DNA from 3 places in the Lysinibacillus phoenicis genome. Region 3 is predicted to be linked to each of the others. Evidence: a T-box and tRNA genes for the amino acid it is inferred to sense, from the RefSeq annotation. Region 3 holds a T-box; the other regions hold tRNA genes.
What was found. The T-box of region 3 lies ahead of metG (methionine--tRNA ligase). A T-box ahead of a tRNA ligase gene usually reads a tRNA of that ligase, here a tRNA-Met.
Positions count from the first base shown of each region.

Region 1: it encodes a tRNA-Met, which carries the amino acid that the T-box ahead of metG (methionine--tRNA ligase) is inferred to sense. The anticodon was not compared.
Region 2: it encodes a tRNA-Met, which carries the amino acid that the T-box ahead of metG (methionine--tRNA ligase) is inferred to sense. The anticodon was not compared.

Region 1 covers NZ_JBDFMP010000002.1:3,896,792-3,906,900, forward strand. Annotated here, with positions in the region: gene nadB (L-aspartate oxidase) at 1-404, opposite strand, end outside; gene ABC382_RS20975 (cysteine desulfurase family protein) at 496-1,590, shown strand; rRNA gene rrf (5S ribosomal RNA) at 1,853-1,968, shown strand; tRNA gene ABC382_RS20985 (tRNA-Val) at 1,979-2,054, shown strand; tRNA gene ABC382_RS20990 (tRNA-Thr) at 2,058-2,133, shown strand; tRNA gene ABC382_RS20995 (tRNA-Lys) at 2,141-2,216, shown strand; tRNA gene ABC382_RS21000 (tRNA-Leu) at 2,234-2,318, shown strand; tRNA gene ABC382_RS21005 (tRNA-Gly) at 2,355-2,429, shown strand; tRNA gene ABC382_RS21010 (tRNA-Leu) at 2,435-2,523, shown strand; tRNA gene ABC382_RS21015 (tRNA-Arg) at 2,532-2,608, shown strand; tRNA gene ABC382_RS21020 (tRNA-Pro) at 2,619-2,695, shown strand; tRNA gene ABC382_RS21025 (tRNA-Ala) at 2,710-2,785, shown strand; tRNA gene ABC382_RS21030 (tRNA-Met) at 2,812-2,885, shown strand; tRNA gene ABC382_RS21035 (tRNA-Ile) at 2,893-2,969, shown strand; tRNA gene ABC382_RS21040 (tRNA-Ser) at 2,985-3,077, shown strand; tRNA gene ABC382_RS21045 (tRNA-Met) at 3,131-3,205, shown strand; tRNA gene ABC382_RS21050 (tRNA-Asp) at 3,209-3,284, shown strand; tRNA gene ABC382_RS21055 (tRNA-Phe) at 3,343-3,418, shown strand; tRNA gene ABC382_RS21060 (tRNA-Gly) at 3,424-3,497, shown strand; tRNA gene ABC382_RS21065 (tRNA-Ile) at 3,499-3,575, shown strand; tRNA gene ABC382_RS21070 (tRNA-Asn) at 3,580-3,656, shown strand; tRNA gene ABC382_RS21075 (tRNA-Ser) at 3,667-3,757, shown strand; tRNA gene ABC382_RS21080 (tRNA-Glu) at 3,760-3,831, shown strand; gene ABC382_RS21085 (ABC transporter ATP-binding protein) at 3,964-4,761, opposite strand; gene ABC382_RS21090 (FecCD family ABC transporter permease) at 4,777-5,832, opposite strand; gene ABC382_RS21095 (FecCD family ABC transporter permease) at 5,829-6,833, opposite strand; gene ABC382_RS21100 (ABC transporter substrate-binding protein) at 6,972-7,967, shown strand; gene ABC382_RS21105 (trypsin-like peptidase domain-containing protein) at 8,169-9,485, opposite strand; gene ABC382_RS21110 (MerR family transcriptional regulator) at 9,665-10,109, shown strand, end outside.
Region 2 covers NZ_JBDFMP010000002.1:3,884,075-3,894,183, reverse strand. Annotated here, with positions in the region: gene nadA (quinolinate synthase NadA) at 1-482, shown strand, start outside; gene ABC382_RS20955 (VOC family protein) at 691-1,107, shown strand; tRNA gene ABC382_RS20950 (tRNA-Glu) at 1,170-1,241, opposite strand; tRNA gene ABC382_RS20945 (tRNA-Ser) at 1,244-1,334, opposite strand; tRNA gene ABC382_RS20940 (tRNA-Asn) at 1,345-1,421, opposite strand; tRNA gene ABC382_RS20935 (tRNA-Ile) at 1,426-1,502, opposite strand; tRNA gene ABC382_RS20930 (tRNA-Gly) at 1,504-1,577, opposite strand; tRNA gene ABC382_RS20925 (tRNA-Phe) at 1,583-1,658, opposite strand; tRNA gene ABC382_RS20920 (tRNA-Asp) at 1,717-1,792, opposite strand; tRNA gene ABC382_RS20915 (tRNA-Met) at 1,796-1,870, opposite strand; tRNA gene ABC382_RS20910 (tRNA-Ser) at 1,924-2,016, opposite strand; tRNA gene ABC382_RS20905 (tRNA-Ile) at 2,032-2,108, opposite strand; tRNA gene ABC382_RS20900 (tRNA-Met) at 2,116-2,189, opposite strand; tRNA gene ABC382_RS20895 (tRNA-Ala) at 2,216-2,291, opposite strand; tRNA gene ABC382_RS20890 (tRNA-Pro) at 2,306-2,382, opposite strand; tRNA gene ABC382_RS20885 (tRNA-Arg) at 2,393-2,469, opposite strand; tRNA gene ABC382_RS20880 (tRNA-Leu) at 2,478-2,566, opposite strand; tRNA gene ABC382_RS20875 (tRNA-Gly) at 2,572-2,646, opposite strand; tRNA gene ABC382_RS20870 (tRNA-Leu) at 2,683-2,767, opposite strand; tRNA gene ABC382_RS20865 (tRNA-Lys) at 2,785-2,860, opposite strand; tRNA gene ABC382_RS20860 (tRNA-Thr) at 2,868-2,943, opposite strand; tRNA gene ABC382_RS20855 (tRNA-Val) at 2,947-3,022, opposite strand; rRNA gene rrf (5S ribosomal RNA) at 3,033-3,148, opposite strand; rRNA gene ABC382_RS20845 (23S ribosomal RNA) at 3,310-6,237, opposite strand; rRNA gene ABC382_RS20840 (16S ribosomal RNA) at 6,543-8,094, opposite strand; gene ABC382_RS20835 (DMT family transporter) at 8,365-9,264, opposite strand; gene ABC382_RS20830 (MgtC/SapB family protein) at 9,515-10,109, shown strand, end outside.
Region 3 covers NZ_JBDFMP010000002.1:3,144,118-3,154,226, forward strand. Annotated here, with positions in the region: gene ABC382_RS17200 (hypothetical protein) at 1-724, shown strand, start outside; gene ABC382_RS17205 (hypothetical protein) at 733-1,305, opposite strand; gene rpmG (50S ribosomal protein L33) at 1,381-1,530, opposite strand; gene ABC382_RS17215 (GTP-binding protein) at 1,700-2,893, shown strand; gene ABC382_RS17220 (isoprenylcysteine carboxyl methyltransferase family protein) at 2,913-3,455, opposite strand; gene ABC382_RS17225 (type III polyketide synthase) at 3,457-4,539, opposite strand; partial or broken gene rsgA (ribosome small subunit-dependent GTPase A) at 4,947-6,017, shown strand; gene fosM (FosM family fosfomycin resistance protein) at 6,035-6,460, shown strand; gene ABC382_RS17240 (HAD hydrolase-like protein) at 6,476-7,123, shown strand; T-box leader at 7,225-7,487, shown strand; gene metG (methionine--tRNA ligase) at 7,544-9,178, shown strand; gene ABC382_RS17250 (2-isopropylmalate synthase) at 9,228-10,109, opposite strand, start outside.

The DNA.
Region 1 (10,109 bases), 750 kb from region 3:
TCTATGAAAATTTGACCAGTTCGATCACCACCTGCATGTAAAATACGATGATGACTATGTGCCCCCTCTAGTCCTAGAACAGGTTTTCCATCGAGGTGACGATCAATTGGGAGACCAGTTTTTAAATAGTTCTGCATAATTTTAGTGCCGTCTTCTATAAGTGTTTCCACATTTCTTTTTTCATGATGATATTCTCCAGCTTTCAATGTATCAGCAATATGATGTTTAATATGATCTTCTTTGCTTGTAACGGCTGCTATACCACCTTGTGCACGATAAGAGCTACTCATATAAACAGAAGATTTTGTAACAATTTGTATTTGATAATGTTCTTCGAGTAGTAAAGCAGCCTGAAGTGCCGCAATACCACTGCCGATGATAAGGACGTCTGTCTTTACATCCATAGTTATACCTTCTTTACAGTTGTCTTGACACCTATCTTTACATAAAATAAAAAAGAAAACAAGACCCGATGAATTAGAGAGGAAGAAGATGATGATTTATATGGATTATGCTGCAACGTCACCTATGACGAAGGAAGCTCTTGATGCCTATATAGGGGTAGCGCAGCGTTATTATGGAAACAGTTCAAGTCTTCATGATCTAGGAGGACAAGCGCATTATTTCGTGCAACAGTCAAGAGAAGTTGTAGCGCAAGCTCTAGGCGTAACTAGCGATGGTATTATTTTCACTGGGAGCGGAACAGAAGGAAATATTATGGCCATCTTGTCATTAGCGCTAGCCTCTAAAAAAGGGAAGCATATTATTTCATCTCAAGCTGAGCATACGTCAGTGCACGCAGCTTTGAATACACTTGAGAAAATGGGGTATGAAGTGACAAAATTGCCGTTACAGAAGGATGGTTGTATTGATTTGCAGGAACTTCAAAAAACAATACGATTGGACACGGCTTTGATTACCATTCAACATGTTAATTCAGAGATTGGCTCCATTCAGCCTCTGAAGAAAATAATAGAGCTGGCAGGAGAATCAGGTGTTTACTGTCATATTGATTGTGTTCAGTCATTTGGAAAATTAGCTATACCAAAAGGAATAGATGCTATTACAATTTCGGCTCATAAAATAGGTGGGCCAAAGGGGTGTGGTGCGGTTTATCTAAATCCCTCCATCCGCGTGCAAGCATTAACACCAGGTGTGACACATGAAAGAGGGTTAAGAGGAGGTACATTAGATACGCCTGCAATTGTGGCCTTTGCAGCTGCAATTGAAAACTATCAATATGAATTACAACATTATGTGATGTTAAGAGGAGTTTTAAAAAGTAAACTGCCTGAAACATGCAAGCTAATAGAATGTAAGCAGCAATTACCTAATATTTGTGGTGTAATGATGGATAGAGTAGAGGGCCAATATGTTCTTTTAAAGCTGAACGAGTCGGGAATCTGTATCTCTACAGGTAGCGCATGTGATATTCATAGTGAATCTGGAACGAAGGCTATTTTATCGATGGGTTTTTCTTTGGAAGCAGCACGCCAATTTTTTAGAATCTCTTTTGGCCCTTCGACAACAATTGAAGAGATTACAAGATTAACAATAGAGCTTTCAACCATTTCATTAGATAACAAGTGAGGGAAATTATAAGACCTTCACTTGTTTTATTATAGATTTTAGGCTATAAAACATATCAAGAAAAATAATTGTTTTCTTTTGAAACAACAATTGATATAATATTTTGCAGGGCAATATTTTCTCTTACTTAACAAAAATATCTTTAAAAAGTAATAATTTCTTTTTTTTATAAAAAAGTATTGCACAATGTTAAAAAACGTTATACAATAATTCTTGTCTTGAAGGACAGGTAAACAACTTCAAAACAAGATACATAAAATAGTCTAGTGATGATGGCAAAGAGGTCACACCCGTTCCCATACCGAACACGGAAGTTAAGCTCTTTAGCGCCGATGGTAGTTGGGGGCTTCCCCCTGTGAGAGTAGGACGTCGCTAGGCATAATACCCAGGAGGATTAGCTCAGCTGGGAGAGCACCTGCCTTACAAGCAGGGGGTCGGCGGTTCGAGCCCGTCATCCTCCACCATATGCCGGTTTAGCTCAGCAGGTAGAGCAACTGACTTGTAATCAGTAGGTCGTGGGTTCGATTCCTATAGCCGGCACCATTTTTTCGAGCCATTAGCTCAGTTGGTAGAGCATCTGACTTTTAATCAGAGGGTCGAAGGTTCGAGTCCTTCATGGCTCACCATTTTGAAATAATAATAAGCGGGTGTGGCGGAATTGGCAGACGCACTAGACTTAGGATCTAGCGCCGCAAGGCGTGGGGGTTCGACTCCCTTCACCCGCACCATTATTTTCATTGCCAGATAAAAAAACTTATGCACATGCGGAAGTAGTTCAGTGGTAGAACACCACCTTGCCAAGGTGGGGGTCGCGAGTTCGAACCTCGTCTTCCGCTCCAAATGTGCCGGGGTGGCGGAACTGGCAGACGCACAGGACTTAAAATCCTGCGGTAGGTGACTACCGTACCGGTTCGATTCCGGTCCTCGGCACCATTTATTATGCGCCCGTAGCTCAATTGGATAGAGCGTCTGACTACGGATCAGAAGGTTATGGGTTCGACTCCTGTCGGGCGCGCCAAAAGAACGAACGGGAAGTAGCTCAGCTTGGTAGAGCACTTGGTTTGGGACCAAGGGGTCGCAGGTTCGAATCCTGTCTTCCCGACCATTTCCTAAAATTATGGGGCCTTAGCTCAGCTGGGAGAGCGCCTGCCTTGCACGCAGGAGGTCAGCGGTTCGATCCCGCTAGGCTCCACCATAGTAAATAACCAGTATAAAGATCCTGGCGGCGTAGCTCAGCTGGCTAGAGCGTACGGTTCATACCCGTAAGGTCGGGGGTTCGATCCCCTCTGCCGCCATCTTAAAGGACCTTTAGCTCAGTTGGTTAGAGCAGACGGCTCATAACCGTCCGGTCGCAGGTTCGAGTCCTGCAAGGTCCACCATTTATATAGTGTAACGGAGGTATACCCAAGTCTGGCTGAAGGGATCGGTCTTGAAAACCGACAGGCGGGTAACACCGCGCGGGGGTTCGAATCCCTCTACCTCCTCCAGTTTTAAATTTTTATAAATGGTGCTTTAAAAACTCGAAACAGAATATCATTATCGCGGGGTGGAGCAGTGGTAGCTCGTCGGGCTCATAACCCGAAGGTCGTTGGTTCAAATCCGGCCCCCGCAACCAAAAGGTCCCGTGGTGTAGCGGTTAACATGCCTGCCTGTCACGCAGGAGATCGCCGGTTCGATCCCGGTCGGGACCGCCATTATTATAATGAAAAACATGAGAAGCAAAAGAGTGAGCAAGCTTAGCATGGACGAAATGGGTCAGTAGCTCAGTTGGTAGAGCATTAGATTGAAGCTCTAAGTGTCGGCGGTTCGATTCCGTCCTGACCCACCATTTATGCGGGTGTAGTTTAATGGTAAAACCTCAGCCTTCCAAGCTGATGTCGTGGGTTCGATTCCCATCACCCGCTCCAAGGGCCTATAGCTCAGCTGGTTAGAGCGCACGCCTGATAAGCGTGAGGTCGATGGTTCGAGTCCATTTAGGCCCACCATTATTCCGAAGTAGCTCAGTTGGTAGTAGCACCTGACTGTTAATCAGGTTGTCGCAGGTTCGAGTCCTGCCTTCGGAGCCATTTTTTATTTGGGGAAGTACTCAAGAGGCTGAAGAGGCGCCCCTGCTAAGGGTGTAGGTCGGGTAACCGGCGCGAGGGTTCAAATCCCTCCTTCTCCGCCATTGGCCCGTTGGTCAAGTGGTTAAGACACCGCCCTTTCACGGCGGTAACACGGGTTCGAATCCCGTACGGGTCATACTAAGTGCAGTAGATGAATTTCATCTACTGCACTTTTTAATTTTAGTCATAGATTTATAATATAGCTACCATAAATTAAAGCCTACACAGGATAGTTTAATCTGTGTAGGCTTTTAATTTTACTAAGAAGCTATGAAATTCTACGTCCTTTTCCATATGGAATGCATAGAGGTGTACCAAATATTGGATCTGTCGTCATTTGGCAATCAAGGTCAAACACATGACTAACTAAATCAGTTGTCATAATTTCTTCTGGTTTACCTTGACGATAGACACCACGATCACGGACAGTAATAATATGATCGGCATAGCGACATGCGAGATTAATATCATGTAATACCATAATAATCGTTCGCTTTTGCTGTTGGTTTAACTCGTACAATAAATCTAAAACTTCTATCTGATGAGTTAAATCTAAGTATGTCGTAGGCTCGTCCAAAAGAATAATATCCGTATCTTGAGCAAGCGTCATAGCAATCCAAGCACGTTGACGTTGTCCTCCTGATAGCTCATCCACTGGTCTATCTTGTAAATGCTCTGTGCCTGTTGCTCTTAAGGCATTTAATACGATTTCTTCATCCTTTTCCGTCCACTGTTGACGCCAGCTTTGGTAAGGATAGCGACCTTGCTTCACAAGCTGTAGGACAGTTAGGCCTTCTGGTGCAACAGGGGATTGGGGAAGAATCGAAAGATTTCTAGCCACCTGCTTTGTTGATAATTTAAAAATATCCTCTCCATCTAATAGAACGGAACCTTTTTTAGGTTTTAATAATCGAGCGATGGAGCGTAGGAGTGTGGATTTACCACAGCCATTCGCTCCAATTAATACAGTAATTTCATTCAAAGGGATAGATAAATTGAGATCTTCGATAATATTGGAATCACCATAACTTAATGTAAGGGATTTGGTTAATAACGATTCAGTCATGTAGTATAGACTCCTTTATTTATTAGGATTTCTAAATAGTAAATAGATAAAATAGGGAGCACCAATGGCAGCGGTAAAGACACCAGCGGGTACTTCTAACGGGCTAAAAGCAGTACGACCAATAATATCTGCTATCATCACAAGCAATGCTCCGATTGCTGCAGATGCTGGAATAAGTACACCGAATGATGAACCAACAATGCGTCGTGCAATATGAGGTGCCATTAATCCTACAAACCCAATGGCGCCAGCAAATGCTATAGCACTCGCTACTAGACTGGAACATAATAGGATTAAGTAAAGGCGTGTTTTTTGAACAGATTGCCCAAGGCTTGACGCTGTATCATCACCTAGTTCTTGAACATTTAACTGTCGTGTAATAAAGAATGTAATAAGTAGTAGAACGATGATCAATGGTACAACGATTTGTACTTGATCCCAATCTGCACTTTTGACACTACCCGTAATCCATTTATTCGCTTCACTTGCTTGATAAATTGGCCCGATAATCATTAACATGGTAGTAATAGCTTGCATAAAAGCTGACACGCTAATACCGATTAAGACAAGACGATTTGGTGTGACACCATCTTTCCAAGCAAATAGATAGACAATACATCCGACAACAGTAGCTCCTATAAAGCCTGCTAATGGTAACCATTCTATACTAACTGTTAAAGAGTGATTAGAATCACTGAAAATAGCTAAGAATCCAACAACTGCTGCACCACCACCAGCTGATATCCCGATAATATCAGGTGAGGCAAGTGGATTTTTTACGATTCCTTGTAAAATGGCACCTGCTACGGCTAACGCCATTCCAGCAAAGGCAGCAATGAAAATCCGAGGCATTCGGAAATCAATAATGATTAGCTGATCAAAATCTGACCCGTAACCAAGAAAAGCTTGTAAAACCTTTAATGGATTGATGAAAGAATCACCAAATGATGCACTAAAAAAGAAAACAGCAACTGCTAGTAGACTAATCACCATTAATTTTTTTGCAGCTTGTACATCTAATAAGAAAGAAAATTTTTGTTGAAGTAAACGAATTGTTTTTACATGTTTCATTTATTTTTTCCACCTTTTCGCGCAAGGTAAATAAAGAATGGTGTGCCAATCATAGCCGTCATAACTCCTACTGGAACTTCTTGGGGCATAATAATATAACGAGCCGCAACATCAGCCAGCAATAAAAGAATCCCTCCAAGTAACGCAGCCATAGGAATAAGCCATCGATGATCAGTGCCGACAAACTTTCGCGCAAAATGGGGAACGACAATGCCAATAAAACCAATGGGACCAGCAATCGCAACAGCGCCACCTGCTAAAAAAATAACGATAAGTCCTACTAAGATTTTCATCAGCCCTAATCGTAATCCTAATCCTCTTGCTACATCATCGCCAAGAGCAAGAATATTCATTTTGGAAGAAATAATGAGTGCTGCTATCCATCCGATTACTAAATAAGGAAGAACAGAAAGTAGAATTTCAAGTTTTCTACCTTGTACAGAGCCAGCTAACCAAAACAATACTTGATCGAGTTCAGCTTCATTAGTAGCGAGTAAACCTTGTGTAAATGAAGCAAAAAGTGCACTAATGGCAGCCCCTGCTAAAGTGATTTTCACGGGAGTAACAGCATCCCTACCTGAAAAACTAATCGCATAAACGGATAAAGCAGCGATTGCTGCACCTAGAAATGCGATCCATGCAAAAGATTGCAGGCTGGAAATATGGAAAAAAATCATGGCAAAGACAACAGCAAAGCCTGCACCTGCATTGATACCCAAGATTCCTGGAGAGGCTAATGGATTTTTTGTTAAGGTTTGCATAAGCACGCCTGTAATAGCTAACGAAGCACCAACACAGCTGGCTATAAGTGCTCTTGGAATACGAACATTTTGAATAATAATATGCTCATTTGAATTGTTAAATTGTATAAAAGATTCATAGGTCGTTTGAATAGAAGTATTCGCATAACCGTAAACAATACTGATCCCCATACAAAGAAGTAAGAGAACAACCCCTACTAGTAAAGCAATTATCTTGGAATAATTATTTTTTAATATCATATTGAACTATACTCTTTTCTAAAAAATTACTAAATTAATGATTGACATTAATAGATACATACAATACGATTAATATCGATCTTAGATGAAAGTGATTTTCATTCTCGTCTAATATGCCTAAACATTTTATCATATACAATGGAGGAAGAAAAGGTGCAAAAAGCATTTCAAAAACTATTAGTTTTGCTAGCTGTTATGGCTATTTTTGTGCTAGCAGCATGCGGCGATTCTAAAGATACTACCAAAGATGAGAAATCAAAAGAAAGCAATGCATACAGTGTCGAACATGCAATGGGTACAACTGAAGTAAAAGATACACCAAAGCGTATCGTTGTTTTAACAAATGAAGGAACAGAAGCATTATTAGCACTAGGAATTAAACCAGTAGGTGCAGTACAATCTTGGACAGGCGATCCATGGTATGATCACATTAAGGATCAAATGGACGGTGTGGAAGTTGTCGGTATCGAACATGAAATTAATATCGAAAAAATCGCTTCTTTAAAGCCAGATTTAATCATCGGTAATAAATTACGACAAGAAAAAGATTATGCGAAGCTTAGCAAAATTGCGCCAACTGTGTTTTCAGACACATTACGTGGTGATTGGAAAGAGAACTTTAAATTATACGCAAAAGCAGTAAATCAAGAAACAAAGGGACAAGAGGTGCTAAAAGCCTACGAAGATAAGTTACTAGCGCTGAAAGAAAAGCTTGGAGAACAAACAAACCAAGAAGTTTCATTTGTACGCTTTATGGCAGATAAATCTCGTATCTATTACACAGATTCATTCTCAGGCGTTATTTTTGATGCTTTAGGATTTAAACGTGTGCCAGCACAAGCAGATTTATTTAAAGATAATGCAAAATTAGGTAACTTAGCGATTGAAGTAGGAAAAGAAGCAATTCCTCAAATGGATGGGGATGTTATTTTCTACTTCACGTACATGCCAACAGGTGATGATTCAGCATTATCAACTGAACATGAGTGGACACAAGATCCACTTTGGAAAAACCTAACGGCTGTTCAAAAAGGCAATGCACATAAAGTAGATGATGTTATTTGGAATACTGCTGGAGGCATTTTAGCAGCCAACATTATGCTAGATCAAGTGGAAGAAATTTTTGTTAAATAATTAATCATTAAACTATACATTCATCGGCATTAGATGAATGTATAGTTTTTTTATTTCTTATAAAAAATGATAGACGAAGAAGTTGATCATGAAGGGAAAATTTGAGGTAGTAAGTGCAAGAAAAAGTGTCTAACCTCTGAGACACTTTAAAAGCATTCCGATTGATTGTTTTTTCCTTGTATTCGAATGACAAAGAAATTATTAGTGAATGGTAATGTGAGAAATTTTAAAAGCACCGTAATCATCTGTTATAACTGTATAGGTTTTATAGCGATTATAGAATTGGTAATTCCCTTGTGCATCATAAAAATCAAATGTTTCATTCATATCCACGAAATATTGACCATTTGAATATTGTACATCTAGCACTTCATTATTAGTAAAATAGAAATAATGTCCTTGATAGGCAATTTCATTAATATATTTCTCTAGTTCTTGATAAGCTGAACTGTCAGGTGCAAGCATATCAATAATCCAATAAAAATCACCTTCATTCAGTGCCATCTCGTAATAGAGACGGAATGCTTGCACGAATTGCCCTGCTAGCAAAGCATCTGTTTCGTTAGTGGATTTTGTTTCAATAGTGGATTGTTGACTATTTTCATAAACATTCGCAACAGCACGAACCTCATTTGCAGAAAGTGGTTTAGCAACCCATCCTTCAAATTGGTCAAGCATACTGTAAAGTGGGATGGAGAAAGCAAAGTTAGTACTTGTTTCAGTTGTGTAAAGTAGAGAATTAATCCCTATGACATTGCCTGTATTGACATCAACCAATGGGCCACCGCTACTCCCCTTATCAATTTGTGCATCTACCTGATAAATTTGCTTATAAATAAAGTTTTCAAGCTTCATGTCCCGTTTATTGCCTGTTATATAGCCAATAGATGCTGAATTTTCAAAGCCTTGTGGACTACCAAATGCAATAACCTCTAAGCCAATAGGTGATTCGGTTGTTTCAATTCCCAACGGTTGTGTGTCTTGATAGCTAGGTGCATGAATTAAAGCAATGTCGTAGCGGTCTGATATACCGATAACCGTTCCTGGTGATTCTTGACCATTGGCATTACGAAGCGTGACATCCACTTCTCCTTGAACAACATGTGCATTTGTAATAACATAACCACCCTTTTTATACAGGAAGCCAGAACCTTGACTATTGTTACTGAGGACCGTGAATACCTTTTGTTGAATTTCCTTTATTAGGGTGACACGATCAACCTGCTGTGCATGAGCTTCTTGTTTTTTTGTGAGTTCTTCAGAGGAAACTTGCTGTGTATTTACCTGTTGCTTATCATTTACTTCTGAGTAAGTAGTAGTTTGATTCTTTTTATCAGTGAAAAAGTCCCAATATGCATAACCTAGTCCACCGATGGCAAGAAAGCAGACCGATAATACGATAATTGCCCATGTTGGGATACCTTGTTTTGATAATGATGAATTCATAAGTTTACTGCCACAATCAGAGCAAAATTTGCTGTCTGAAAGATTCTCATGCTGACAATTTGGACACTTCATCCTATCACACTCCTGTGAAATATTTACTATTCATATCGGCAAGTAAAAATTGCTTTATAGGTATTTATGGAATTATATGAACTGAAAGGATGAATATGGTTTAGAAAATTTATTTTCATTTTGCTATTGACCTTAACGTTGCGTCAAAGTTTACAGTAGCATTAGTGGGAGGTGACAACATGGAATATACAATTCAAGAGCTAGCCCAAATGTCGGGAGTTAGTACGAGAACATTACGCTATTATGATGAAATTGGGCTGCTGAAGCCAGCTAGAACCAATGAGGCAGGCTATCGATTTTATGGCCAATATGAAATTGATATGCTACAGCAGATTTTATTTTATCGTGCATTGGATATGAAGCTAGCAACGATTCAGGCCATTATTCAGGCGCCTAACTTTCAACATGCCGAGGCGCTAAAAACACATAGAGCTGCTTTGCTTCAACGCAAGGAGCAACTTGAAACCATCTTACAGACAGTAGAAAAAACAATACAATCCATTGAGGAGGAACAACCAATGTCAAATGAAGAAAAATTTAAAGGTTTTAAAGAAAAGTTAATCGAGGATAATGAAAAGCAATATGGCCAAGAAATTCGCGCCAAATATGGAGATGAAACAGTGG
Region 2 (10,109 bases), 740 kb from region 3:
AAAATATGCTCGAAACTAAGGAATCACTTGAAAACATCCAGGTTATTCTGTGGAAGGGTCATTGTTCTGTGCATGAGGGGTTTACAGTTCAACATACGGAAGTCATTCGCAAAGAACATCCCACAATGAGGATTATTGTTCATCCAGAATGTAGTCGTGAAGTTGTTGCAGCAGCTGATGATGCCGGCTCGACAAAATACATTATTGATACAATCAATCGAGCACCAAGCGGATCTGCATGGGCCATTGGAACAGAAATGAACCTTGTCAATCGTATCATTAAGCAACATCCAGATAAACATATTATTTCGCTAAATGAAAATTTTTGTCCTTGTCTAACTATGAACCGAATAGACCTTCCACATTTACTATGGAGTCTTGAAAGTATTGAACAGGGACAACCTCATAATCGTATACAAGTAGATGAACATACTACCGCTGAAGCACTTAGCTCACTTGAAAGAATGCTTGTACGGGGGTAACAAGAAGAATTTTAAAAGCAGACATGTTGTTGTATCAATATTTCTGCTTTTTTTGTAAAGTTAAGGAGTTATGAAAAACGTCGTTCATTTTTTGATATGACTTATACTTTTTCATTAAGGATGTTGGGAATTAAATGAAATCCATTTACTTGTAGAAATTGACATGGATTTATTTTCTATGATACTGTCGATTTGGAGGTGATAATCAATGGCTTTTCAATCGAAAAATATATTTATCAATTTACCAGTAAAAGATCTTAACAAATCAATCAACTTTTTTAAAGACTTAGGTTTTGAATTCAATCAACAATTTAGTGATGAAACAACAGCTTCAATGATTATTAGCGAAAATATCTTTGCATTAATAATGGTAGAAGAACGATTCAAAGGATTTACAAAGAAGGAGATTGCAGATACAGCTACTTCTGCAGAGGCGATATTATGTCTTTCCGCTGAAAACCGAGAACAAGTAGATCAATTAGTAAATAAAGCACTAGCCTCTGGTGGTAAACCTTACAGTAAACCACAAGATCACGGATTTATGTACGGCTGGGGATTCCAAGATGTAGATGGGCATATTTGGGAAGTAGTATATATGGATGAAAGCGCACTAAATAATGAGTAATTATATATCTATCTAAATATAAAAAAAACAGTAGCTGCAAATGCAGTTACTGTTTTTTAGTATGACCCGTACGGGATTCGAACCCGTGTTACCGCCGTGAAAGGGCGGTGTCTTAACCACTTGACCAACGGGCCAATGGCGGAGAAGGAGGGATTTGAACCCTCGCGCCGGTTACCCGACCTACACCCTTAGCAGGGGCGCCTCTTCAGCCTCTTGAGTACTTCCCCAAATAAAAAATGGCTCCGAAGGCAGGACTCGAACCTGCGACAACCTGATTAACAGTCAGGTGCTACTACCAACTGAGCTACTTCGGAATAATGGTGGGCCTAAATGGACTCGAACCATCGACCTCACGCTTATCAGGCGTGCGCTCTAACCAGCTGAGCTATAGGCCCTTGGAGCGGGTGATGGGAATCGAACCCACGACATCAGCTTGGAAGGCTGAGGTTTTACCATTAAACTACACCCGCATAAATGGTGGGTCAGGACGGAATCGAACCGCCGACACTTAGAGCTTCAATCTAATGCTCTACCAACTGAGCTACTGACCCATTTCGTCCATGCTAAGCTTGCTCACTCTTTTGCTTCTCATGTTTTTCATTATAATAATGGCGGTCCCGACCGGGATCGAACCGGCGATCTCCTGCGTGACAGGCAGGCATGTTAACCGCTACACCACGGGACCTTTTGGTTGCGGGGGCCGGATTTGAACCAACGACCTTCGGGTTATGAGCCCGACGAGCTACCACTGCTCCACCCCGCGATAATGATATTCTGTTTCGAGTTTTTAAAGCACCATTTATAAAAATTTAAAACTGGAGGAGGTAGAGGGATTCGAACCCCCGCGCGGTGTTACCCGCCTGTCGGTTTTCAAGACCGATCCCTTCAGCCAGACTTGGGTATACCTCCGTTACACTATATAAATGGTGGACCTTGCAGGACTCGAACCTGCGACCGGACGGTTATGAGCCGTCTGCTCTAACCAACTGAGCTAAAGGTCCTTTAAGATGGCGGCAGAGGGGATCGAACCCCCGACCTTACGGGTATGAACCGTACGCTCTAGCCAGCTGAGCTACGCCGCCAGGATCTTTATACTGGTTATTTACTATGGTGGAGCCTAGCGGGATCGAACCGCTGACCTCCTGCGTGCAAGGCAGGCGCTCTCCCAGCTGAGCTAAGGCCCCATAATTTTAGGAAATGGTCGGGAAGACAGGATTCGAACCTGCGACCCCTTGGTCCCAAACCAAGTGCTCTACCAAGCTGAGCTACTTCCCGTTCGTTCTTTTGGCGCGCCCGACAGGAGTCGAACCCATAACCTTCTGATCCGTAGTCAGACGCTCTATCCAATTGAGCTACGGGCGCATAATAAATGGTGCCGAGGACCGGAATCGAACCGGTACGGTAGTCACCTACCGCAGGATTTTAAGTCCTGTGCGTCTGCCAGTTCCGCCACCCCGGCACATTTGGAGCGGAAGACGAGGTTCGAACTCGCGACCCCCACCTTGGCAAGGTGGTGTTCTACCACTGAACTACTTCCGCATGTGCATAAGTTTTTTTATCTGGCAATGAAAATAATGGTGCGGGTGAAGGGAGTCGAACCCCCACGCCTTGCGGCGCTAGATCCTAAGTCTAGTGCGTCTGCCAATTCCGCCACACCCGCTTATTATTATTTCAAAATGGTGAGCCATGAAGGACTCGAACCTTCGACCCTCTGATTAAAAGTCAGATGCTCTACCAACTGAGCTAATGGCTCGAAAAAATGGTGCCGGCTATAGGAATCGAACCCACGACCTACTGATTACAAGTCAGTTGCTCTACCTGCTGAGCTAAACCGGCATATGGTGGAGGATGACGGGCTCGAACCGCCGACCCCCTGCTTGTAAGGCAGGTGCTCTCCCAGCTGAGCTAATCCTCCTGGGTATTATGCCTAGCGACGTCCTACTCTCACAGGGGGAAGCCCCCAACTACCATCGGCGCTAAAGAGCTTAACTTCCGTGTTCGGTATGGGAACGGGTGTGACCTCTTTGCCATCATCACTAGACTTGCACGTAGATGTGCTGTCTTCTGCATTACAATAAGGATATAGCATTCTTAGCAGAAGTTCCTATATGTTAAGCTTCAAAATACAGTATGTATAAAAGCTCTTATGAAAGAGTTGTTCTTTCAAAACTGGATAAACGTACATTGACTGCTTCAAACAATTTGGTTAAGTCCTCGATCGATTAGTATTCGTCAGCTCCATGTGTCACCACACTTCCACCTCGAACCTATCTACCTCATCGTCTTTGAGGGATCTTACTTACTTGCGTAATGGGAAATCTCATCTTGAGGGGGGCTTCATGCTTAGATGCTTTCAGCACTTATCCCGTCCACACATAGCTACCCAGCGATGCCTTTGGCAAGACAACTGGTACACCAGCGGTGTGTCCATCCCGGTCCTCTCGTACTAAGGACAGCTCCTCTCAAATTTCCTACGCCCACGACGGATAGGGACCGAACTGTCTCACGACGTTCTGAACCCAGCTCGCGTACCGCTTTAATGGGCGAACAGCCCAACCCTTGGGACCGACTACAGCCCCAGGATGCGATGAGCCGACATCGAGGTGCCAAACCTCCCCGTCGATGTGGACTCTTGGGGGAGATAAGCCTGTTATCCCCGGGGTAGCTTTTATCCGTTGAGCGATGGCCCTTCCATGCGGAACCACCGGATCACTAAGCCCGTCTTTCGACCCTGCTCGACTTGTAGGTCTCGCAGTCAAGCTCCCTTGTGCCTTTACACTCTACGAATGATTTCCAACCATTCTGAGGGAACCTTTGGGCGCCTCCGTTACCTTTTAGGAGGCGACCGCCCCAGTCAAACTGTCCGCCTGACACTGTCTCCTGCCCCGCTAAGGGGCATGGGTTAGAATTTCAATACAACCAGGGTAGTATCCCACCGACGCCTCCTTCGAAGCTGGCGCTCCGAGATCTCTGGCTCCTACCTATCCTGTACAAGTTGTACCAAAATTCAATATCAGGCTACAGTAAAGCTCCACGGGGTCTTTCCGTCCTGTCGCGGGTAACCTGCATCTTCACAGGTACTATAATTTCACCGAGTCTCTCGTTGAGACAGTGCCCAGATCGTTACGCCTTTCGTGCGGGTCGGAACTTACCCGACAAGGAATTTCGCTACCTTAGGACCGTTATAGTTACGGCCGCCGTTTACTGGGGCTTCAATTCGCAGCTTCGCTTGCGCTAACCACTCCTCTTAACCTTCCAGCACCGGGCAGGCGTCAGCCCCTATACGTCACCTTACGGTTTTGCAGAGACCTGTGTTTTTGCTAAACAGTCGCCTGGGCCTATTCACTGCGGCTCTCATGCGCTTGCACGCTCAAGAGCACCCCTTCTCCCGAAGTTACGGGGTCATTTTGCCGAGTTCCTTAACGAGAGTTCTCTCGCACACCTTAGGATTCTCTCCTCGACTACCTGTGTCGGTTTGCGGTACGGGCACCTCTCACCTCGATAGAGGCTTTTCTTGGCAGTGTGAAATCAGGAACTTCGTCCATACGGACTCGCCATCACAGCTCAACGTTACAGTGTGCGGATTTGCCTACACACACGCCTTACTGCTTGGACGCGCATAACCAACAGCGCGCTTACCCTATCCTACTGCGTCCCCCCATTTCTCAAACGGTGAGGAGGTGGTACAGGAATATCAACCTGTTGTCCATCGCCTACGCCTGTCGGCCTCGGCTTAGGTCCCGACTAACCCTGAGCGGACGAGCCTTCCTCAGGAAACCTTAGTCATACGGTGGACGGGATTCTCACCCGTCTTTCGCTACTCATACCGGCATTCTCACTTCTAAGCGCTCCACCAGTCCTTCCGGTCTGACTTCAACGCACTTAGAACGCTCTCCTACCACTGACATCGTAGATGTCAATCCACAGCTTCGGTGAATCGTTTAGCCCCGATACATTTTCGGCGCAGCGTCACTCGACCAGTGAGCTATTACGCACTCTTTAAATGATGGCTGCTTCTAAGCCAACATCCTGGTTGTCTGTGCAACGCCACATCCTTTTCCACTTAACGATTACTTTGGGACCTTAGCTGGTGGTCTGGGCTGTTTCCCTTTTGACTACGGATCTTATCACTCGCAGTCTGACTCCCGTGTATAAATATCTGGCATTCGGAGTTTGTCTGAATTCGGTAAACCGGGATGGCCCCCTAGTCCAAACAGTGCTCTACCTCCAGTATTCTCATCACGAGGCTAGCCCTAAAGCTATTTCGGAGAGAACCAGCTATCTCCAAGTTCGATTGGAATTTCTCCGCTACCCACACCTCATCCCCGCACTTTTCAACGTGCGTGGGTTCGGGCCTCCAGTAAGTGTTACCTTACCTTCACCCTGGACATGGGTAGATCACCTGGTTTCGGGTCTACGACCACGTACTATTTCGCCCTATTCAGACTCGCTTTCGCTGCGGCTCCGCCTTCTAAAGCTTAACCTTGCACGTAATCGTAACTCGCCGGTTCATTCTACAAAAGGCACGCTATCACCCATTAACGGGCTCTAACTACTTGTAGGCACACGGTTTCAGGATCTCTTTCACTCCCCTTCCGGGGTGCTTTTCACCTTTCCCTCACGGTACTGGTTCACTATCGGTCACTAGGTAGTATTTAGCCTTGGGAGATGGTCCTCCCGGATTCCGACGGAATTTCACGTGTTCCGCCGTACTCAGGATCCACTCAGGAGAGAACGAACTTTCGACTACAGGGCTTTTACCTGCTCTGGCGGACCTTTCCAAGTCGCTTCATCTAACTCGCTCTTTTGTAACTCCGTATAGAGTGTCCTACAACCCCAAGAGGCAAGCCTCTTGGTTTGGGCTCTTCCCGTTTCGCTCGCCGCTACTCAGGGAATCGATTTTTCTTTCTCTTCCTCCAGGTACTTAGATGTTTCAGTTCCCTGGGTCTGCCTTCAAGACGCTATGTATTCACGTCAAGATACTACGCGATTAAACGTAGTGGGTTCCCCCATTCGGAAATCTCCGGATCAAAGCTCACTTACAGCTCCCCGAAGCATATCGGTGTTAGTGCCGTCCTTCTTCGGCTCCTAGTGCCAAGGCATTCGCCGTGCGCCCTTAATAACTTAACCTACAGCTTTCAATACACATCGCATTTCGTTGTCAGCTTCACTCGTTCAATCAGTCACGTACTGAAGTACGCTCCTTCATTCACTCGATTGCTTCCTAGAACTGCTCGTGTCTTGAAACCTTACTAATGTTATTAAGCCTATAAAAAACTTAAAAAATAAATGTGTTTGTTACAATTTCAATGTCGTTTTATCCAGTTTTCAAAGAACAAGTTTTGAAGTATTTCATTCGGAAGAATGAACCTTCAAAACTGAACGCAAAACGTAATCTTACAAACCCTAGGTTTGTATTCCGAAATAATCCTTAGAAAGGAGGTGATCCAGCCGCACCTTCCGATACGGCTACCTTGTTACGACTTCACCCCAATCATCTATCCCACCTTCGGCGGCTGGCTCCAAAAGGTTACCTCACCGACTTCGGGTGTTACAAACTCTCGTGGTGTGACGGGCGGTGTGTACAAGGCCCGGGAACGTATTCACCGCGGCATGCTGATCCGCGATTACTAGCGATTCCGGCTTCATGTAGGCGAGTTGCAGCCTACAATCCGAACTGAGAACGACTTTATCGGATTAGCTCCCTCTCGCGAGTTGGCAACCGTTTGTATCGTCCATTGTAGCACGTGTGTAGCCCAGGTCATAAGGGGCATGATGATTTGACGTCATCCCCACCTTCCTCCGGTTTGTCACCGGCAGTCACCTTAGAGTGCCCAACTAAATGATGGCAACTAAGATCAAGGGTTGCGCTCGTTGCGGGACTTAACCCAACATCTCACGACACGAGCTGACGACAACCATGCACCACCTGTCACCGTTGCCCCCGAAGGGGAAACTATATCTCTACAGTGGTCAACGGGATGTCAAGACCTGGTAAGGTTCTTCGCGTTGCTTCGAATTAAACCACATGCTCCACCGCTTGTGCGGGCCCCCGTCAATTCCTTTGAGTTTCAGTCTTGCGACCGTACTCCCCAGGCGGAGTGCTTAATGCGTTAGCTGCAGCACTAAGGGGCGGAAACCCCCTAACACTTAGCACTCATCGTTTACGGCGTGGACTACCAGGGTATCTAATCCTGTTTGCTCCCCACGCTTTCGCGCCTCAGCGTCAGTTACAGACCAGAAAGTCGCCTTCGCCACTGGTGTTCCTCCAAATCTCTACGCATTTCACCGCTACACTTGGAATTCCACTTTCCTCTTCTGCACTCAAGTCCCCCAGTTTCCAATGACCCTCCACGGTTGAGCCGTGGGCTTTCACATCAGACTTAAAGGACCGCCTGCGCGCGCTTTACGCCCAATAATTCCGGACAACGCTTGCCACCTACGTATTACCGCGGCTGCTGGCACGTAGTTAGCCGTGGCTTTCTAATAAGGTACCGTCAAGGTACAGCCAGTTACTACTGTACTTGTTCTTCCCTTACAACAGAGTTTTACGATCCGAAAACCTTCTTCACTCACGCGGCGTTGCTCCATCAGGCTTTCGCCCATTGTGGAAGATTCCCTACTGCTGCCTCCCGTAGGAGTCTGGGCCGTGTCTCAGTCCCAGTGTGGCCGATCACCCTCTCAGGTCGGCTACGCATCGTCGCCTTGGTGAGCCGTTACCTCACCAACTAGCTAATGCGCCGCGGGCCCATCTTATAGCGACAGCCGAAACCGTCTTTCAGTGTTCCACCATGAGGTGGAACAGATTATTCGGTATTAGCCCCGGTTTCCCGGAGTTATCCCAAACTATAAGGTAGGTTGCCCACGTGTTACTCACCCGTCCGCCGCTAACGTCAAAGGAGCAAGCTCCTTCTCTGTTCGCTCGACTTGCATGTATTAGGCACGCCGCCAGCGTTCGTCCTGAGCCAGGATCAAACTCTCCATAAAAGAAATTTGATTAGCTCAAATTGTTTTGCTGGCATCAATTTTGATGTCCAAAATTTTGTTTTGTTCACTAGCCGAAACTAGTTACTTAAAACTTTATTGATTACGTTTTGCTTGTTCAGTTTTCAAGGTTCATTTTGTTTAAGTCGTTTTAGCGACTTTACTATCATATCTCATTCTCAACGAGAAGTCAACAACTTTTTAAATTTCTTTTTTTCAAGTGTTCCTTCTTGTTAAGGACAAGTAATAATATATAATATATCATTTTTAAAATCAAGCATTTTTCATAAAAAATTTAAAAATCTTTTTTATATCAATTACAAACAATAGGATTCCTACTAATACAATTAACCCACCAAAGATTTGGGTAACGATTAAATACTCCTTAAATATCCACAATGCTAAAAGAGCTGCACCAACCGGCTCAAAGAGAATAGCTATTGAAACAACATTCGTACTTACGTATTTAATAGACCAATTAAATAAAGTATGACCAAATAAATTAGGTATTAACGCTAATAAGACAAACCATAACCAATCAGAAGAAGAATACGGTCCAAATGATTCTCCTTTAATTAGTACATAGATAAATAAAGTAATTGTACTCACTACATAAACAACCATTGTATAAGTCATTAACGATAATCTTTTGCGTACATCCTGTCCTAATAAAAAATAAGCTGTAGCAAGTGCACAAGCAATGAGCGCTAATATATCTCCGTAAAAAGCTGTCCCACTTACTTTAAAATCGCCCCAACTAATTAAAATACTTCCCGCAATAGCAATTGTTCCAGCAACGATTGTTTTCATCGTTATCTTTTCTTTAAAGAAAAAGTATGTCCCCACAAAGGCAAACAAAGGTTGTAGCGTTACCAGAACTGTTGAACTTGCGACAGAAGTATAGTTGAGTGACTCAAACCATAAAATAAAATGAAATGCTAAAAAGATTCCCGCGGCTGTGGAAAAAAGCCAATCACGCCTCTTTAATGTTGTAAGCTCCTTTGAATATCTCCCCAAAAACAATGGAAGCATTATTAAAACCGAAAATAGCATACGATAAAATGCTATAATGCCCGCTTCCGCTGATGCTAATTTCACGAAAATAGCGGACATAGATACTGAAATAACACCAATTACGATTGGAATGTACGGATGAATCTTCGGCTTCTCCATAAAATCACCTCCATCAATTTCGCTCTCCTATTTCTTACGAAAGAAAACAATTAAGTAACCCTCCCATTAATGAGAGAGCATTCCATACTAATGCTTCATTTCAGAAATAATAGATTCTTGCTGTATCAAGATAAAAAAATACTTATATTTCCTTCCTTTCATGTTGTACAATACAAAAAAGTAATGGCACATATAATAATGACAGCTTGCATATCTCTTAGCAATACGAAATTTCAATGGAGGGTTGTGTATGGAAACATTATTGGAAAATATGATTACATATGAAGTTGGCATAAAATTAGTTATTGCAGCCACATTAAGTTTAGTAATCGGTATCGAAAGGGAATTAAAGAAGAAGCCAGTTGGATTAAAGACAAGTTTAGTGATCGCTACTTTCAGCTGCTTACTTACCATCATCTCCATTGAAACAGCCTACTCAACTCCTCCCAGAGAAGATATTAATATTACGATGGATCCGCTTCGTTTAGCTGCACAAATCGTTAGCGGGATTGGATTTCTTGGCGCGGGCGTCATTTTAAGACGAGGCAATGACAGCATTACAGGTTTAACAACCGCGGCCATGATATGGGGAGCTGCTGGTATCGGTATCGCCGTTGGAGCGGGATTTTATATGGATGCAACATTAGCTGTTGTAATCATTGTTTTCGGAATCGAAATTCTATCGCCCTTTCTCATGAAAATTGGTCCTAAACGCATTCGCATGCGAGAGATTTTATTAAAAGTACAAATAGATGATGACAACAATACAGAATCGTTTCTATTATTTTTAAAGGACAACAACATCATCATCGAAAATATTCGCATTAAAGATGTACATTTAAAAA
Region 3 (10,109 bases):
GGAAAATGATATTGTGAAAAACAATGATCCAATACAGCTCCAACAAATGATTATTTTTTTAAGGGCAGAGTTAGCTAAGTATAAAAATGAAGTAAAAAGACTAAGGGACAGTGATTATTACGCATTGGTACTACGACTTGAACGAGAGAATGTACAATTAACAAGGCTTAGAAAAGAACTTTCGATGGAGCTTTTAAAGTTGAAGAGAGACTTTGATAAGGAGCTGCAGGCATATGATGAAGAGATTCAAAAGCGAGAAGTCCAAAGAAAAAAACAAATTGCATCAATAGAGTCTTTATTAAAGGAAATCGCTGAATTGCGGGCTGAAAATAAATTATTAAAGGAAAGCCAAAAAGTTTCGAATGAAGCTACAATTGATATTGACTATAAAGCGATTGTCGGAGGGCTTGAAAAAAAATTAAGCGACTTTACATCAGCAGCAGGTAGTCATATGGAAAAAATGATAGAGGTCTTGGAAAAATCATATAGAGACAAAATAGAAACAGATAGCCTTCATCAACACTTGATAAAAGAGTTGGAGAGGAAAAATTCAGAGATTGAAAGATTATCAAATGAAATGGAAAAACAAACTAATGATATGAATAAGGAAATGAAAAAGTCCATTCATATGGAGGAGCAAATAGATTACAGATTACGTATACTCGATGAATTAGATCAAAAATTAAATGAGCTGGCATTAGAAATCAATAGAGAGCGGGTATAGCTATGAATTTATACAGACTGTTTCAAAATGTTTACTTTTGAAACAGTCATTTTTATTCTGGAATGGAATCCTCTCAATGCGGTTCTCGAACCGCTCAGAAGGTAGGTGAACCCGCTCAAAGGTAGGGCATAGCCGCTCGAAAGGATGGTGAACCCGCTCAAAGGTAGGGCATAACCGCTCAGAAGGATGGTGAACCCGCTCAAAGAAAGGTCATAGCCGCTCGAAAGTATGGAGAATCCGCTCAAAGGTAGGGCATAACCGCTCGAAAGGATGGTGAACCCGCTCAAAGAAAGGTCATAGCCGCTCGAAAGGATGGAGAATCCGCTCAAAGGTAGGGCATAACCGCTCGAAAGGATGGTGAACCCGCTCAAAGGTAGGGCATAACCGCTCAGAAGGATGGTGAACCCGCTCAAAGGTAGGCCATAACCGCTCGAAAGGATGGAGAATCCGCTCAAAGGTAGGGCATAACCGCTCGAAAGGATGGTGAACCCGCTCAAAGGTAGGGCATAACCGCTCAAAAGGATGGTGAACCCGCTCAAAGAAAGGTCATAACCCCTCAAAAAGAAGATGAACCCGCTCAAAGAAGGCATCAACCATCTAAAGGAATCTGCTCAAAAGAAGGATAACCTTAATCCCTAACGGTTACTTTCTTCAAATTACTTCGTTTCTCTGTGTAGTGTCTTGCGTTTTAAGCGAGGAGAGTACTTTTTTAGCTCCAACCTTTCAGGGTTATTACGTTTGTTTTTAGTTGTTATATAGTTTTTATCACCTGTTTCGGTGCAGGCTAATGTTACTTGTACACGCATAAATAGGCCTCCTTTTAAATAGTAATGATTACGATTTAATTATTGTATTTAAGATTAAATATTGTCAAGTTTATTTTTGAAGGTAATAAAAAGCTTTGCATTTTTCAATATTGTATGTTTAAATTACAAATTGTAAATAGTAATAATTACGATTTAGGGAGTTGTAAACATGACAAAGAGAATTCCTGTTACTGTATTAAGTGGGTATTTAGGATCCGGTAAAACGACGATGATGAACCATGTATTGCAGAATAAGAAAGATTTACGTGTTGCTGTTATCGTCAATGATATGAGTGAAATTAATATTGATGCTGGGCTTATTGCGAATGGTAGCGGTATTTCACGAACGGAAGAAAAATTTGTGGAGCTATCCAATGGCTGTATTTGTTGTACATTACGAGAGGATTTATTGCAGGAGGTGGAACGTCTCGCTAAACTTGGTAATATTGATTATATATTGATCGAATCAACAGGGATTAGTGAGCCAATACCCGTGGCACAAACATTTAGTTACTTAGACGAGGAGCTAGGAATTGATTTAACGAAATTTTGTCAATTGGATACGATGGTTACGGTTGTAGATGCACATCGCTTTTGGCATGATTTTCAGTCAGGGGAAAGCTTGTTGGAGCGGAAGGAAGCAGTTGGCGAATTAGATGAGCGTGATGTTGCAGACCTGCTTATTGATCAAATTGAATTTTGTGATGTCCTTGTGGTAAATAAGTGTGATTTAGTATCTGTGGAAGAGCTTGAACGATTAGAACGTATTTTGCGTGCGCTGCAGCCCGAAGCAAAACTGATTCGTACAACAAACGGTGTTCTTGATCCAGTTGACATATTAAATACAGGTCGCTTTGACTTTGAGCGTGTATCAGAATCAGCTGGTTGGTTAAAGGAGTTAGAACTGGGCCATGAGAATCATACGCCAGAGACAGAGGAATATGGGATTTCTTCGTTTACTTATAAACGCAAAAGACCATTCCATCCTTTGCGATTTGTTGAGTGGTGTGATCAAATGCCAGACTCGATCGTACGAGCAAAGGGGATTATTTGGAGTGCAAGACACCAGGATGTTGCGTTATTACTATCACAAGCAGGATCATCTGCAAAAATTGAACCTGTTTCATATTGGGTAGCAGCTTTGTCTAGTACTCAGCAACAGGATGTATTCCAACAAAGTCCAGAAGTGTTGGAGGATTGGGATGAGGAGTTCGGAGATCGATTGACTCAGCTTGTTATGATTGGTATTGATCTAGATAAAGAGGAGATTATCAAACAGTTAGACAGCTGCTTATTAACAGATGAAGAATTTCGTAACCCATGGGAGCTTCTACAAGATCCGTTTAACTGGGAATGGCATTAATAAGAAAAGAAGATTTCGGTTAAGACTCCGAAATCTTCTTTTGGAATACGTTATTATAATTTGTTGCATCTCGCAATGCCTTTTCTTCTATAGGGATTCGTACAGAGAGCATTGTAATGTTTAGTAATGTAAAGCAAAACGCGGTAAAGTAAGCTTGAAACATAATCGGTAAAAGGAGAATTTCCAAACAAACGACAGCATAATTTGGGTGACGCATATATTCATATGGACCTTTACGAACAACTTGAGCATCAGGTAATATGAGGATTTTTGTATTCCAAAAAGTCCCTAAGGAGCGAATACACCAGATCCGTAATGCCTGAACAGCTATAAATAATATAAAAAATAATGGAAATAAGGGCGAGAGACCATTGTTATTTGTAACGACTTCCACAATTAAAAACAAGAAAAAACTAATATGCATAGTAACCATATACGGGTAGTGAGAAGCACCTTCTTCATAAGCTCCTTGTGAAAGCATCCACTTCTCATTGCGCTTGGCAATGACTACTTCTGTCAGTCTTTGTAGAATGACAAGAGTTAAAATTAGATAGAAGATCATGTTACTCCCTCCAGTTTAATAATACAGCTTCTGCACAAAAACCAGGGCCAAGAGCGACGAGTAAACCTGTATCCTCCACTTGTCCTTCATGTAGCATAAATTGCTCTAATACATATAACACTGTTGGTGATGACATGTTGCCATGGTGGCGTAATATTTCCCGAGAAATGTCGGTTTTTTGGGAAGAAAGATAAAGTGTGTCCTCATATGCTTGTAATACTTTTTTTCCTCCAGGATGAGCAATGAAATGAGTAAGTTGTTCGCTGTACATTCCTTGTTCCATTAAAAATTGTTCAATGAAAGGTCCTAGCCAATTGGTGATAATGGCAGGAATACTTTTTTGAAAGATGACATGGAGCCCATTATTTTTAACATCCCATCCCATGACACTTTCTGAATCTGGCATCCATTTAGAGCCTGTAGCTAGAATAGTAGGGGACGGAACTTTTGTGTCTATTGCTATTTCATCTCCGCAAATGAGAATACAAGCGGCACCATCTGCAAAAAGTGATGCACCGATTAAATTACTTTTAGAATAATCATTTGGCTGAAAAGTGAGGCTACATAACTCAACACAAACAACAAGCACCTTCGCATGGGGATGTGCTTTACAAAAATCATAAGCTCTACTAATTCCAGCTGCTCCACCTGCGCAGCCAAGCCCCCAAAGTGGAATACGTTTAAGTCGATCTGAAAAGGTAAGCTTGTTCATAACACGCGCATCAATGCTAGGTGTTGAAATGCCCGTACTACTAACAAAAATAATGGCATCAATTTCTTCGGGAGAAATTGGGGAAAATAAAAAGGCGTTATTTTCTAAACACGCTTGGATGACGTTCACGCTATATTGTGTAGCTAATTCAATATATAATTCGTTACGTTCCTCAAAAGAGTGATTCGTACGATGCCATTCTGGTGGTACACAAAAATGTCGTGTGTCGATACCACCATTTTCAAAAACCTTTAAATATCGCTCTAGTTTTGGGATTTTTGCATAGAAAAGCTCTTTCGTTAGTTCCTCTGCATTTGCTTGCTGTAATGTGTAGGGCGGTTGATGTGTGCTAATAGAAATGATTTTAGGCAATCCAACATCTCCTCGCAGTTAGTGGTCTTGTTCATTCTATGCGTTGAGGATTGGAATAAATGCTTATAAAATTGGAATTGACAATTTCTGAAAATTTAGCTATATTAATAACAACAAAATGGAAAGTAGGTGATGTGACATGATGAATAGATCTGTTTTTAGTGAACTGCAATTCGGTTTGTTCAATTTCACACGCCTAAACTATACAACATGACACCGTGCTATAGCTCGGAGTATTTGTGTACCTTTTAAACGTGCCTGTGAAACCTTGTAACTGCCGAATTGCAGATACAAGGTTTTTTTATCGTGGTCCCAAATTGCTGAACCGCGATATAGCCTATGGTGTAAGTGTCAATTGCAATTACGCTAAAAGGCATCATGATATGTACGTTTAGGAGGAAATTAAATTGAAATTAACAACATTAGGTTTTACAACTTATTTTGAAGAGCAAATGATAGAAATGAAAAAACAGCCAAAACTGAAAAACTGTGTGCCTGCAAGGGTTACCTTAGAACATAAACATTCTTATCGTGTGTTGGCCGAAGAGGGAGAATGGCTAGCGACAATTGCTGGTCATTATGCCTATACGTCTTTAGCTCGTGAGGACTATCCTGCGGTTGGTGATTGGGTACTAGTAGAGAAAATGCCAGGTGAGGAACGAGCGATCATTCATCAATTATTCCAGCGCAAGTCTGTCTTTTCACGTAAAGTGGCAGGTCAAGAAATTCAAGAGCAGATTGTCGCATCGAATGTCGATATTGTATTACTTGTTATGAGCTTGAATGCGGATTTTAATATTCGACGTATGGAACGCTATTTAGTGGCCGCATGGGATTCAGGTGCAAAGCCTGTTATTGTACTGACAAAAGCGGATTTATGTGAGGATGTTGCAAGCCTAGTTCAAGAAGTGGAGACCGTGGCATTTGGCGTAGATATTTTTGTAACGAGTGCTTTATCTGGTGAAGGATTAATGGAGATTCAGGCATTATTTCAAGAAGGAGTGACGGGGGCGTTACTGGGCTCTTCAGGGGCAGGTAAATCAACATTAACGAATGCATTATGTGGAGAAATGCTGATGAAGGTAGCGGGTATTCGTGAGGATGATGCTAAAGGACGTCATACAACGACACATCGAGAGTTAGTAATGTTACCTACTGGAGGCTGTTTGATTGATACGCCAGGAATGCGAGAACTTCAATTATGGGATCAAGGTGATAGCTTGGCGTCGAGCTTTCAAGATATTGAAGAACTAGCAACAGCTTGCCGCTATCGTGATTGCACCCATCAAACAGAGCCTTATTGTGCAGTACAGCAAGCTATTATAGATGGTGATTTGGACCAATATCGTCTGCAGAGCTACTTTAAGCTACAACGAGAATTGGCTTAAATCGAACGTAAAACAAATGCCCAGGCAAAGCTTGAGGAACAGCGTAAGTGGAAGCAAATTACAAAGGGATTGAAAAAAAGAAATAAATAATCATTAGGAGCACTTCTATGACAGTTCAACATATCAATCATTTACTATTTTCGGTTTCTAATTTAGAGGAATCCATCGCTTTTTATGAAAATGTTTTCGATGCTAAGCTATTAGTAAAGGGGAAGACTACAGCCTATTTTGATGTAAATGGGCTGTGGCTTGCCCTTAATGTAGAAAAGGATATACCGCGCAATGATATCCAGCATTCCTACACACATATTGCCTTTACGATCTCTGAGGATGACTTTGATCAAATGTATGATAGATTAGTGCAATTAAAGGTTAATATTTTAGCAGGTAGAGAAAGAGACGAAAAGGATAAAAAATCGATTTACTTTACGGACCCTGATGGCCATAAATTTGAATTTCATACGGGAACTTTGCAAGACCGTTTGAGTTATTATAAGAAGGAAAAGCTGCATATGGAGTTTTTTGATCATTAATCAAGGAGTGATTCAATGAATAAAGCGTTTATTTTTGATATGGACGGTACATTATTTCAAACCAATCTCATTTTAGAGCCTGCACTTGATGCAACATTTGATGTACTACGTTCAAAGGGCTTATGGCAGGGAGAAACGCCGATAGAAAAGTATCGAGAAATTATGGGTGTACCATTACCTGTTGTCTGGGAAACATTATGTCCTATGCATTCGGTAGAAATACGTGAAGAGAGTAATGTCTTATTTCATGTAAAGTTGATTGAGCAAATACGTAATCGTAAAGGGGCATTGTATCCACATGCTGAACAAGCCCTTGCAGCATTGTCAGAGAATTATCCGTTATACATAGCGAGTAATGGGCAGGTTGACTATTTACAGGCAATTGTTGAAACATATCAATTAGGACGCTTTATAAAGGGAATATATAGCATTCAATCTATTGCAAGTGGTCATAAATCCGATTTGGTCAAAAAGGTAATAATTGAAAATGGAGTACAGATCGGAGCAGTAGTAGGAGATCGATCTTCTGATATTCAGGCTGCACATGACAATCAGCTACTGTCGATAGGCGTTCGTTTTGACTTTGCGCAAGATAACGAATTAGCGAAGGCCGATATTGTCATAGAGGATTTAACAGCATTATTAAACATAACGCTAGATTAATTACCTACAAACATTCCTCCCTCAACTTTTGGTGAAGGGCTGCTATAACGACAATCATTGCAATCTCGCACAAGAAAGAGTAAAATAGTGCCAATCCTATAAGAAAAGCATTGAAAAGGAAAAGTAAATTGGACTAGCATTTTGTAGAGAGCCTCTGTTGGTGGAAATGAGGTAAATGACCCCTTTTGAAAATGACCTTTGAGCTTCGTACCGAAAGCTTTTTAGCAAGTAGATTACGACGAGATGGGCACTCGTTACAACAGCGGCAGTATCTTTTATTTATTGAATGAGACGTACTGATAGAGGCAAATAGTGTGAGCTATTTGTAAATATAGGTGGTAACACGGGTATACTCGTCCTAATCAGATTTGATTAGGGCGATTTTTTTTACTATTTTTTATGTGAGGGGAGCAATTTAGAATGACAATTGTTATTGGAGGAGCTTGGCCGTATGCAAATGGCTCTTTGCATTTAGGTCATGTTGCCGCATTATTACCAGGTGATATTTTGGCTAGATATTACCGACAAAAAGGCGAGCAGGTGTTATATGTATCGGGCAGTGATTGTAATGGCACGCCTATTTCAATTCGTGCAGCACAAGAAAATACTACAACAGAGGCTATTGCCAATCATTATCATGATGAATTTACAAGATGTTTCAATGACTTAGGATTTACTTATGATTTATACACAAGAACGGACGCAGAGCATCATCATGAATCGGTTAAGGCTTTATTTTTACAGCTGCTTGCTAACAATTTCTTATACAAGAAAAAAATTGAACAGGCTTACTGTGAGACAGATAAGCAATTTTTACCGGATCGTTTTGTCGAAGGGATATGCCCGAATTGTGGTGCGAAGGCAAGAGGTGACCAGTGTGATAACTGCTCAGAAATTTTAGATCCGCTAGATTTAATTGATAAGCGCTGCAAAATTTGTGGGAATGAGCCAGTGATTAGAGAGACAAAACATTTTTATTTTACCTTTAGTCAATTTCAAGGAAGGCTCGAGTCTTATTTAGCGGAAGCGAAGGCAGAAAAGCGTTGGCGGGATAATGCTATAGGATTGACGGAGCGCTATTTGGCAGAGGGAGTCCCTGACCGAGCGGTAACAAGAGATTTACCAAATGGTATAGATGTTCCAGTGCCTGGCTTTGAGGGGAAAAAGATATATGTTTGGATTGAAGCAGTTGCAGGGTATTTAACAGCCAGTCTAGAATGGGCAAAAGAGCATCAAATAGCAATAGAAGACTTATGGAATGAAGAAACCATTTCGTATTATGTCCATGGTAAAGATAATATTCCTTTCCATACGGTTATTTGGCCTGCAATTTTAATGGGAATCGGAGCTAAGGCTTTACCAACACATATCGTATCGAATGAATATTTAACATTAGAAAAACGCAAATTATCTACTAGTCAAAATTGGGCTGTGTGGGTACCTTATATTCTAAGTCGCTATGATGCGGATTCTATTCGTTACTTTTTAACAATAAATGCGCCAGAAAACCGTGATACTGATTTTTCATGGCGCGAATTTATTTATAGCCATAACGGTGAACTACTAGGAGCCTATGGTAATTTTGTGAACCGTACATTGAAGTTTATTGAGAAATCATTCTCTTGTCAGGTGCCACAAGCGGAAGTGGATAGCGACATTCGTAAACAAACGATTCAGCTATTTAATGAAGCTGGTACTCTTATAGAGGCTGGTCATTTCAAACAGGCGTTAGAGACTATTTTTGAGTATATTCGAGGGGCTAATCGCTATTTTGACGAACAACAGCCATGGCTACAGGTAAAAGAAAATGTGAAGGCTGGCAATCATACATTAGCAACCTGCGTCTATATTATTGCTAATCTAGGCCAGCTACTACATCCGTTTCTACCGTTTTCGGCTGAGAAAATAAGAAACATGTTAGGCATCAATGATATGATGTGGCATGAACAAGTGGAACTGCCTGCAATCATTCAAGATGTGACGCCATTGTTTGAACGTCTAGATGTAGAGCGAATTGATGAGGAGTATCAAAAATTAGTGAGGGACAGTCTCTAGCATCAAAAAGCAGTATGACTCTTAAAGCCATACTGCTCTTTTCTATTATTTAATTCATCACAGGTGTTAATTTTGCCACGACAATGCTATTGATGGCATTAATATAGGCAAGGGCGCTTGCCTTTAATATATCTGTATCTGCTGCTTTAGCAATATACTTTTCACCTGCATGCTCAATCGTAATTTTTACTTTACCTAAAGCTTCTTTGCCTCGTGAGACACTATTGATATTGTACTCCACAAGCTTTACATCAATGTTTGTAATTTCTGCAATGGCTGAATATAAAGCATCAATTGGGCCAGAGCCCACTGCACTTGCTTTAAACACCTCGCCACCTTTACAGATCTTAACACTTGCAGAAGGGAAGCTTGCATTGCTGACGACTTGTAGATCTTCGAAATCAAAGAATTGGTCACTGTAGTGTGTAGCGTTCTTATTGTTGGCATCATGCTTTTCATAATAGCTTTCAACAATAACGTATAAATCGTGATCGTATACTTCTTTTTTTGCATCGGCTAGCTTTAAGAAGCCTTCAAAAATCCCTTCAAATTCATCTGTTGAAAGATTAGAAAACCCTAATTTTTCAAGAGCATTTTTTACGGCATGACGACCAGAACGAGCTGTTAGTACTAGCTCCATATCATCAAGACCTACGTCTTCGGGATGGACAATTTCATAAGCATCACGAGATTTTAGCAACCCATCTTGATGGATACCAGAAGAATGAGCAAATGCATTATCTCCTGTAATGGCTTTATTGACCTGAACATCTAAGCCCATAAAGCTAGAAACAAGACGAGAGGTATTGATAATCTCTTTTGTATTGATGCGTGTTTCAGCATTATAAATAGAGCTACGAGTTTTTAGGGCCATGACAACTTCTTCTAATGCAGCATTACCTGCACGTTCGCCAATACCATTAATTGTACA